One region of the Flavobacterium sp. 90 genome, then DNA from elsewhere that is predicted to be linked to it. Evidence: riboswitches for the same ligand, from Rfam matches in the RefSeq annotation. Region 1 holds a riboswitch; each other region holds the start of a gene.
What was found. Region 1 has a riboswitch for cobalamin ahead of C8C83_RS06835 (DUF5074 domain-containing protein). Riboswitches for the same ligand answer to the same signal wherever they lie in the genome.

Region 1 (3,273 bases):
TTCGAGCTCATTTTTATCAAAAACAAAACTCTCCAAAACATTATTATCCTCAAAGACAGAAGCTTTAATTCTTGTATTACCAACATCAATTGCTAAAACCATATTTATTTTTTTACCTCTGCGAAGATACGAATTGATTTTTTTAAAAAAATGTTTTGGATAAACGGAAAATGATTCTATCTTTGCACCCGCAATACGCACACAAAGGTACCTTAGCTCAGATGGTAGAGCAATGGACTGAAAATCCATGTGTCCCTGGTTCGATCCCTGGAGGTACCACAAAACCCGAATAGAAATATTCGGGTTTTTTGTTTTTAATATTTTCGTGAAAAGTTTAACTGCGTCGAATTTTACCGCAAAGTTCGCAAAGATTTTTTTAAGTAGGGATTTTGTAAAAACGCAAAGTTCGCAAAGCTTTGTGTTGATCTAGCTTTGCGAACATTGCGTTTTTACTTTGTGGTCTTTGCGGTTAAACCACCTAATTACGAAAAAAACTTATTGCTGAAACACAGAAACCGCAGGGAAATAATACCCTGAGAAACTTACTGTTTCTGTTTTAACACCAGAATCAGCATTGAATAAATAAAGATTATTGATGGCGAAATTTGCTCCAAATCCTTCATTTACTGTATTTACTACCAAAGTGTTTTTCAGGCGATCATAACCAATTCCTGAACCATATAATATATTAGATTGTGTTAACGTAATAAAAGGCGTTGCCAATGATGCCGTAGTTCCAGTATATTTATAAACTTGTTTACCACCACTCCAACTTCCGTTTTTAGCAATAAAAACATTATTTTTAGCTGCTGTAATAGATCCCGGATGCCAAGCTCCCCAACTTCCGTAAGCTTGAAAACCTAAAGGAATTTCTGTTACTGCAAGTGTACTTGAATCTATACTTATAAGGTTTGTACCTCCAGCTGCCCATACTTTTTTATCATCAGTAACAGCAAATCCCAGAACCATAGCAGGAATCGTTTTTACAACGGCAAATGTCGAAGCATTAAGAACAATAACTCCTTGCGAAGCAGACAATGCAAAAACATAATTACCAACTTTAACAATATCTCCAACCTGACCTGTAACACCAGCAACTTGTCCGTTTAATGCCATTGTATTCAGATTAAGCTTGTAGATACCATTACCAGAAGTCAATAATACTTGATTTTGATCAATACCAACTAGCGCACGCCAGTCGTTTCCGCCTTGAGCCGGAATCCTTTTTTCTTCTTTAAGTGTATAAGCATCTGTAACTACAACTGGTCCGCCAACTTTAGAAACTAAGAAAAGTTTTTTATTAAAGATCGTTCCAAATTCTAATGTAGACGATTCCGGTTTTAAATCTTTACCCGGATTTGCTTTTACAAAAACACTGTCTTCTATTGTTTTTGTGTCATATCTATAAAACCCAACTGTTCCTGTTCCATGTCCAAACCAACCTTCGTTGATCATGAAGAAACCGTTTTCATAAGGTCCTAATGCAAGAACATTATAGGTTAGAGACGTTTTTCCGCCATCGTTTTTTGCTGTCATTGTAACTTTAAAGTCACCTCTTGCTTCTGGTTTAAAAACATAAGTAGAATCAGATCCTACAACTTTTCCGTCTACAGCCCATTCGAAAGAAACATTCTTTCTATCTGTTAGTTTTGAACTTAATTTTAGACTTTTACCAATGGTCAAAGTGTCTTTTAATTGTTGCTGACCATTTATTGCCGGAGCCGCTGTAAAATTGTCATCATTATTACACGAAACGGTTAAGATCATTAAAGAAGCAATTGCGAGTAGCTGCTTAGAAAAAAATTGGTTTTTCATTATTAAATATTTAAAATTAGATTACTTAAATCTTTAAATCGAAATACAATTTATGTTCAGCAAAAGTTTATAAAATTAACCTCTGCTTGCTTTTGTTTAAAAAGCAAAACATCTTGTACAACGCTACGTTTTAATGATTTTTTTAATGAAGAAACTGAATGTACCGAAAAGAAAAACATCCCACAGAAAGTTGATTTCACGATATCACATTTGCAGAAAAAAAATCTCATAAACTCTTTTTTTGGCTTACGAGAATAGAATAACCAAGCAATACCATTATCACATAAAGTGAAAAAGTATTGGTTTTAATTCAAGCTTCAATCCCCGAAAGCTATTTATTACTATAAAAATGGCAGGTCTTCTGACTTGCTCCCTACACCCAGCCTTCCCTTTCAAAAAATGAAAAGTGACATATTAAAGGGTTTCAGTTAATGAGCTTACAGCTGCGGGACAGTTTTGGAGTTACACCAAATTCCCTTTTAATGTCAATATTTATTCAATATGACAACCATTTTCTGTTTTAAAATTGTGTCGCAAAACTAGTGTTTTCTTTCTTAAGAAAGTACTACTTCTTTATATTTAAAACCTTTCCTACATCTTTAATCTATGATTTATTTTAAGCTATTGAGCATTTAACAGCCATAAATCGAGCAAGTCAAAAATTGCATCAATTTTGTTAAAAAAGTATTGACCAAATAAAAAAATATCCTATATATTCGTAAAATGTTATTTAATTATTTGATTAACTAATAAAAACACAAAATATTTTATGAGTAAAAATTCTACAAAAGGCATTTGGAAAGTAATTTCGGCCTCGTCAATGGGAACAATGATTGAATGGTACGATTTCTATATTTTTGGAAGTTTAGCAGTTGTAATTTCCACTAAGTTTTTTCCAAGTGACAATCCTACAGCAGCCTTTTTATCTACGCTGGCGACTTTTGCTGCAGGATTTGTAGTTCGTCCTTTTGGGGCATTATTTTTTGGAAGACTTGGCGATATTATTGGTCGGAAATATACTTTTATGGCTACTTTATTATTAATGGGAGGTTCTACTTTTTTAATTGGCTGTATTCCCAGTTATGAAACTATTGGTTTTCTTGCTCCTTTATTGGTTCTTGTTCTTCGTTTATTGCAAGGACTTGCGCTTGGCGGTGAATATGGAGGCGCAGCCACTTATGTTGCAGAACACGCTCCGGTCGGTCAAAAAGGATATTGGACTTCCTGGATTCAAACCACCGCTACAGTTGGTTTATTTATCTCTTTAATGGTAATTCTTGCTACTAAAAACGTTCTTTCTGCTGAAGATTTTGATTCCTGGGGATGGCGCGTTCCGTTTTGGGTTTCTATCGTAATGGTTGGTGTTTCGTATTTGATTCGGAAAAACATGGACGAATCTCCTGTTTTCGCTAAAGCGAAAAAAGAAGGAACAACGAGTACAAATCCATTAAAAGAAAG
Region 2 (3,273 bases), 4.3 Mb from region 1:
GAAGGCATCGCAACAATTTTATCTTTTACGTGATTATAATATACATCAGCCTGAAAAGACGCTGATTGCAGAAACTTTTTTGGTTCGATTATATAAGTTGAACCAAAATCGTATTGTGTAGTAAATTCAGGCTTTAAAGAGCTGTTTCCGATAAAAGTATAATACAAATCATTGAAAGTTGGCATTCTGAAAGATTCTTTATAAAATGCTCTGACTCTGAAATTTTTACTATCGAAAGGCTGATAAGAAGCCGATACAACCGGACAAAAAACATGCTGACTGTCTCCTTGCTGATAATATTTTACTTGTTCGTCAACGTAAGCACCTAATAAATTTGCCTGAATATCAAGTCTTGACCAATGCATTTCTGTAGATAATGCGGCCAAATAAGAATATCGGGTTGGATATGGAAATCGGTATAAATTAGCAGTAAGTGTATTGATCGAAAAATCTGTTGCCAAAGAAACTTTCCACCATTCTTTAATCGTGTATTGGTTTACAACAGAAGCATAAAATTCATTTTGATAATATTTATTATCCAGCGCTCCCTGAAGTGTTTTATAATCCGGATCAATGTACCGATTATAATCTCTGCTGAATTTTATATTCGCCAATAATTCGTATTTCTTAGAAAAAGAATTTTGATAAGAGCCGTGAACAAAAAAGTTTCTGTCCCATTGTCGCTGCACATATTCATATTTATTGGCTAAAATTGCTCCCGGAAGTCCGCGTTCAGAATCATAATAATACGCTTTTAACGAGGTTTGACCAGTGTTTCCAAGTTTTCCCTGAAATGTCAATTCGCTTCTTAACGCTGTAATATCTCCATTTTGACGAACTGCCGTTGTATCATAACCATTTGTTTTTTGGTATCTGTACCTATATTTTCCATCGGCTTTAAGCCATTCAGTACTTGCTGTAAGAGAGAATCTGGAAGATAATTTTTGCTGATATAGAAAAGAAGGATTAAAAAGTCCGAAGGAACCTGTTTTTACGCCAACTCTTATTTTTGTATTTTTTCCGGAGGAGAAATCGGGAATTTTTGTCTTTAAGAAAAGTGTATTCGAAGCGAAAAAACCTCTTGCTGGCTGAAAAATAGTCGATTTCTGTCCGTTATACAATTCAATGGCTTCGATATTATCCAGCGAATATTTCCCAAGATCTACTTGTCCGTTTTGAGCATTTCCAACGGTCATTCCATCATAAAAAACCGCCGTATGAGCGCTTCCTAAACTTCGGACATTGATAGTTTTCAAACCGCCAATTCCGCCATAATCTTTCAATTGCACTCCAGAAAAATAACGCACAGCATCTGCAACAGAAAGACTATTTAATTTTTCGAGCTGTTTTCCTGACAATATCTGTACAGGCATAGGAGATTCGACCTTAAACTCACGCTTGCTTGTGGTTACAATAACCTCATTCAATTGATGTTTCTTTAAAGAATCTGATTCCTTATTATTTTTCAGCGGATTATCCTGTGCATACATCGGATTCAAAAATAAAATCCATGCCAATACAAAAAATCCACTATGTATTAGGCGAAAACGCCTATGTTCACATAAGTGCATAAAAAAATACTCTATTTAACTAAATAGTTGTTAACGGTAAAATCGAAATCAAATGTTAGTTTGATATTTGTGTTTGTCTCAAAACTCTGGTCCGCGAGAGCTTGAAATTATACGCATTGGCAGGTCTCCTGACTTATTCCCATTTTGATCAGCCTTCCCACATTTAGAAAAAATGCAGTGGCAAAAGATTCGATTTCAAAGGCTTAAAAAAGCGATTAGATCAGTCAAAATGTTGCATGGAATTTACAGTAACGGGCTTGTTCAGGATTTGCACCTGATTCCCTCTTCGTCAGCTAAACTCGAAAAGAATAGCTAAACCATTGCGAGCGCAAAGATACATAAACACACCAGTTAATACCTATTTTCTGATAAAAAACAGAAAACAGAAGGGTATATAACTATAAAACAGATGTTTTTAATTACAATTGTTTTTATTAGAAATAATTAATTTAATACAAAATCCCGAAGTTAAATATCATTAAGCTTCGGGAATAATTATAATATTATGTTGAAGAAATCTCTCCTTAAGACGTAGCTTAACCCCAATCTTGTCATTTCGACAGAGGAGAAATCACACACGGAACTCGACAAAGATTGGCGATTTTGATTGCGGATTTTCTAGTGTGATTTCTCCTCTGTCGAAATGACAAAAACTTTGTGTCTTTGCGCCTTTGCGAGATTAATTATATTTTTAAAAAAGCTTAACGAATAGCGGGATCAGCTCCTGAAAAAAAAATACTTTTATCATAGAAATCAAAAATGACAATATTGTAGTCTCTTTATAATATTAATTTTAATTAGCTTTCTTTTAAACTAATATCCAACACTTAAAAAAATTAAGAGTAACTTTATAATTCTAAAAATTAATAAAAGAAATGGAAAATAACAGAGAAAACAGCAATCTTTCAGATTCTAAAAACTGGAAATGGGGATTTTTCTATTATAACAAAAATGACAAAGATTTATTTCCACCTAAAAGAAATGGACAAGCAGGATTTACAATAAATTTCGCAAATCCTCGCTCCGTAATTCTATTTCTTGTGTTTATAATTTTACTTTTAATTCCAATGTTTTTTATATTTTCTAAAGTATAAAATATAACTTTTACAAGAAATACATACCTCTTCAATATTGGATTTTTTTACATTACTTTTTGTGAAAAAAGCATAATAATGCTTCTCTATCAAATACAAATTAAGTCAATTACATAATTTAAAATATCATACCAATCAAGAATTGAAATGTGCCGTTAGGTACAAAATATTGGTAGAAATTAGATTATAAATACATTGGCGTGCCGTAGGTACGCAACGAAACGCTAATCATTGCATACCTACGGCACGCTAAATCAATTCCAATTGATGTTTTCTACCAACATTTTGTACCTAACGGTACAAGTTGCAGACTTTCAACTCTTGATTTCTACAAATATTTTTTTGCTAACAACATCAATTGCTGGCTTTCACTCCGTGATTATTATGTATAATTATGTATTTAATTGTCTTCGTTTTTTAAACATTAATAAAATGGACTTCCTCAAACATTATCAATAACACATAAACACATACCATAATTAACTCATTAAAAAATAAGTAAATCATTTATTTTTTAACATTATATACATCATATTAATATTTTTCTTATCATTGTAGCACAGTATAGTATAGTACTGCATCTTAACTATTTAAAATAAATTATTATG
Region 3 (3,273 bases), 1.6 Mb from region 1:
GAATTAAAAATCTATCTTAATAATGAAAAAAGAACTACATATCTTCTTTACTTGTTTAATGTTTTACACCAGAATTCCATGTCCAAAAAACATTAATCACGATCCTGATTATCTGAATAAAGCAACTCGATATTTTCCTTTCATTGGTTGGATTGTGGGAAGCATTTCTTTTTTGACATTTTATCTTTTTTCTCTTTTTTTGTCTACTGAAACTGCTGTAATTTTGGCTATTATTGCTTCGATATTGACAACCGGAGCTTTTCACGAAGACGGATTTGCTGATGTTTGCGATGGTTTTGGCGGAGGCTGGACCAAAGAAAAAATCCTAATGATTATGAAAGATAGCGCCATTGGTGCTTATGGAGCAATTGGCTTAGTTTTGCTTTTTTTATTGAAATTTAAATTGCTTTCAGAATCGATTTTGCTTTTCAACAGTGAGAACTCTTATCTTCTCATTTTTCTTTTATTTATTTCAGCTCACGCTTTGAGTCGTTTGGCAGCAATTTCTATTATTTTCACGCATGAGTATTCTCGTGATGATGCTTCAAGTAAAAGCAAACCTATTGCTAAAAAACATACTTGGAAAGAAATTTCAGGTTCCTTTTTCTTCGGATTACTCCCACTATTTGTTTTCTCTTATTTTCAATATAAATTTCTTTTGGCTATAATTCCGGTTTTTATAATGCGTTATTTTTTGGCGCGTTATTTCCAGAAATGGATTGACGGTTATACCGGAGATTGCCTTGGTGCAACGCAACAGGTTTGTGAAGTTGTTTATTATTTAAGTATTCTATTGGTATGGAAATTTATCTAGTTCGTCACACTGAAACCGTTTGTGAAAAAGGTATTTGCTACGGACAATCTGATGTTGATCTGGCAGAACCTTTTGACTTAGTTTTCGAAAATATTCTTTCGCAATTACCTTCAGAAGCTGTTATTTTTTCAAGTCCTTTGAAACGTTGTGTTATTCTGGCTGAATATATCGGGAGAAACATCAAAACCATTTCTTTTGAAAAAGAAAACCGCTTAATGGAAATGAATTTTGGCGATTGGGAATTGAAAAACTGGAATAATATTCCACAAGAAGAACTTAATCCCTGGATGGAAGATTTTGTCACTATTAAGGTTTCAAACGGAGAATCTTTTGTTGAATTACATCAGAGAGTTGAAGGTTTTTTAGCTGATTTGGTTTCAAAAGAAATAACAATTCCTATTATACTTGTAGCACATGCCGGCGTTATAAGAAGCATTTTATGTCATCAAACTTCTTTACCTCTAAAAGATGCTTTTAATAATAAAGTAGACTTTGGCGAAGTAATAAAAATAGTACTTTAAATGCCGTTTTGTTTAGAATTTGTTTTAAAAAGTGAAACAAATTTGAAAATTCGATAATTTTAACTTTATATTTGCACGAAATTAAGGTTGTGTTCATTAACACATTAAAAGGGAATCAAGTAATAATTCTTGAGCTGTACCCGCAACTGTAAGCTTTGTTCTGAAAAGAATGCTTGTTGTAACTACAAAACCACTGCTCGCCCCGGCGAATGGGAAGGTAAACAACAAGACGCAAGCCAGGAGACCTGCCTTTGTAACGAATATCGAGCTCTCGGGAAAAAGAGTTTAGAAATTATGACTTTAAAAAAACGTTTTGCTTTTTGTTTATTGTTGTTGTGCCAAATTATTTCGGCGCAGAACGACTCTATTACCAAACTGAAAGAAGTTGTAGTTTCTGACGCAAATCTTAAAAAATACTCCAATTCACAATCCGTTTTAAAACTCAATGATTCTGTCATTAATAAAAATGAGGCTTTATTGACGGATCTTTTAAACTTTAATTCCACTATTTATTTTAAAGAATATGGGCGTGGAATGCTCTCAACAGTTTCTTTTAGAGGAACTACGGCATCACAAACGGCGGTAATCTGGAACGGAATTAATATCAATTCTCAAATGAACGGAAGTACTGATTTTAATACTATTTCCGGCTCTGATTATAATTCGATAAGTATAAAAGCCGGCGGAGGAAGTGTCCTTTACGGAAGTGGAGCCGTTGGAGGAACCGTACATTTAAACAACGATTTGGCATTTTATAATCGGTTTGAGACTAATTTAAAACTTGATTACGGAAGTTTCAATACTATTGGAATCAATTTTAAAACCAATATTTCGAATAAAAAATGGAGCGCACAAATTGGCTTTTCTAAAAATAGTTCGACAAATGATTACAAATACATCAATAAACACAACTGGAAAGGCGAACAACGCTGGAACCAAAATGGTCAATATGATGTAATAACTATGAGCGCGAATGTTGGTTACAAATTTGACGCAAAAAATAGTTTGAAATTATACTCTCAAACTTCAAATACCGACAGAAACACTTCCTTAGTATCTGAAACGGAAACTAAAACCAGATATGTAAATGGTTTTAACCGAAACTTATTAGAATATGACGGTGATTATGGCAAATTTACCACTAATCTGAAAGCGGCATATATTTTCGAAAACTATCAATATTATCCAGATAATGCGGTTAATTTTTTCACTTACGGAAAAACAGAAAGCTTTATCACGAAAGCAGATTTAGGTTATAAAATTTCGAAATCAACACAAATAAACGGAGTTCTGGATTACAACAGAACTAAAGGTTACGGAACTGGTTTTGGAGATCACGTTAGAGAAATTAGTTCGGCTGCTTTATTGGTAAAACAAGATATTTCGACGGATTGGAAAAATGAATTCGGAATCAGAAAAGAGTTTACAGACAATTATCAATCTCCTCTTCTATTCTCTTTAGGATCTTCGTATCAATTTAGCAAATTGTATAATTTGAAATTGAATTTATCACGAAATTTTAGAATCCCAACTTTTAATGATTTGTACTGGGAACAAGGAGGAAATCCGAATTTGAAACCTGAAAGTTCTTATCAGGCAGAAATTGGAAATGTTTTCACTTTCAAAAATATATCATTGACTCAAACCTTTTATTACATGAAAATAAAAGATTTATTGCAATGGATTCCGGGAAGCAACGGCATTTGGTCTCCACAAAATACAGATAAAGTAAATAGTTATGGTGCTGAAACATTATTAAGCTGGAAAAAACAATTTGGTAAAAATATCTTCGCTGCAAATGCAACTTATGCTTACACGGCTTCAAAAAATGATGAAACCAAAAAACAGCTTTTCTATACTCCGTTAAATAAAGTAACTGGATCTGTTTCTTATTCCAGAAATAGAATTTCAGCTTATTATCAATTTATGTTTAATGGT

Region 2: it holds a riboswitch for cobalamin, as region 1 does, so the genes downstream of both, C8C83_RS24590 (TonB-dependent receptor) here and C8C83_RS06835 (DUF5074 domain-containing protein) in region 1, are expected to answer to the same signal.
Region 3: it holds a riboswitch for cobalamin, as region 1 does, so the genes downstream of both, C8C83_RS13980 (TonB-dependent receptor) here and C8C83_RS06835 (DUF5074 domain-containing protein) in region 1, are expected to answer to the same signal.

Annotation. Positions count from the first base shown of each region.
Region 1 is NZ_SMGE01000001.1:1,707,786-1,711,058, forward strand. Features, by position in the region: gene C8C83_RS06825 (type III pantothenate kinase) at 1-102, opposite strand, end outside; tRNA gene C8C83_RS06830 (tRNA-Phe) at 207-279, shown strand; gene C8C83_RS06835 (DUF5074 domain-containing protein) at 496-1,815, opposite strand; cobalamin riboswitch at 2,149-2,343, opposite strand; gene C8C83_RS06840 (MFS transporter) at 2,585-3,273, shown strand, end outside.
Region 2 is NZ_SMGE01000001.1:6,046,221-6,049,493, forward strand. Features, by position in the region: gene C8C83_RS24590 (TonB-dependent receptor) at 1-1,517, opposite strand, end outside; cobalamin riboswitch at 1,672-1,908, opposite strand; gene C8C83_RS24595 (DUF5808 domain-containing protein) at 2,447-2,665, shown strand; gene C8C83_RS24600 (T9SS type A sorting domain-containing protein) at 3,271-3,273, shown strand, end outside.
Region 3 is NZ_SMGE01000001.1:3,354,022-3,357,294, reverse strand. Features, by position in the region: gene C8C83_RS13990 (adenosylcobinamide-GDP ribazoletransferase) at 23-814, shown strand; gene cobC (alpha-ribazole phosphatase) at 799-1,335, shown strand; cobalamin riboswitch at 1,403-1,603, shown strand; gene C8C83_RS13980 (TonB-dependent receptor) at 1,630-3,273, shown strand, end outside.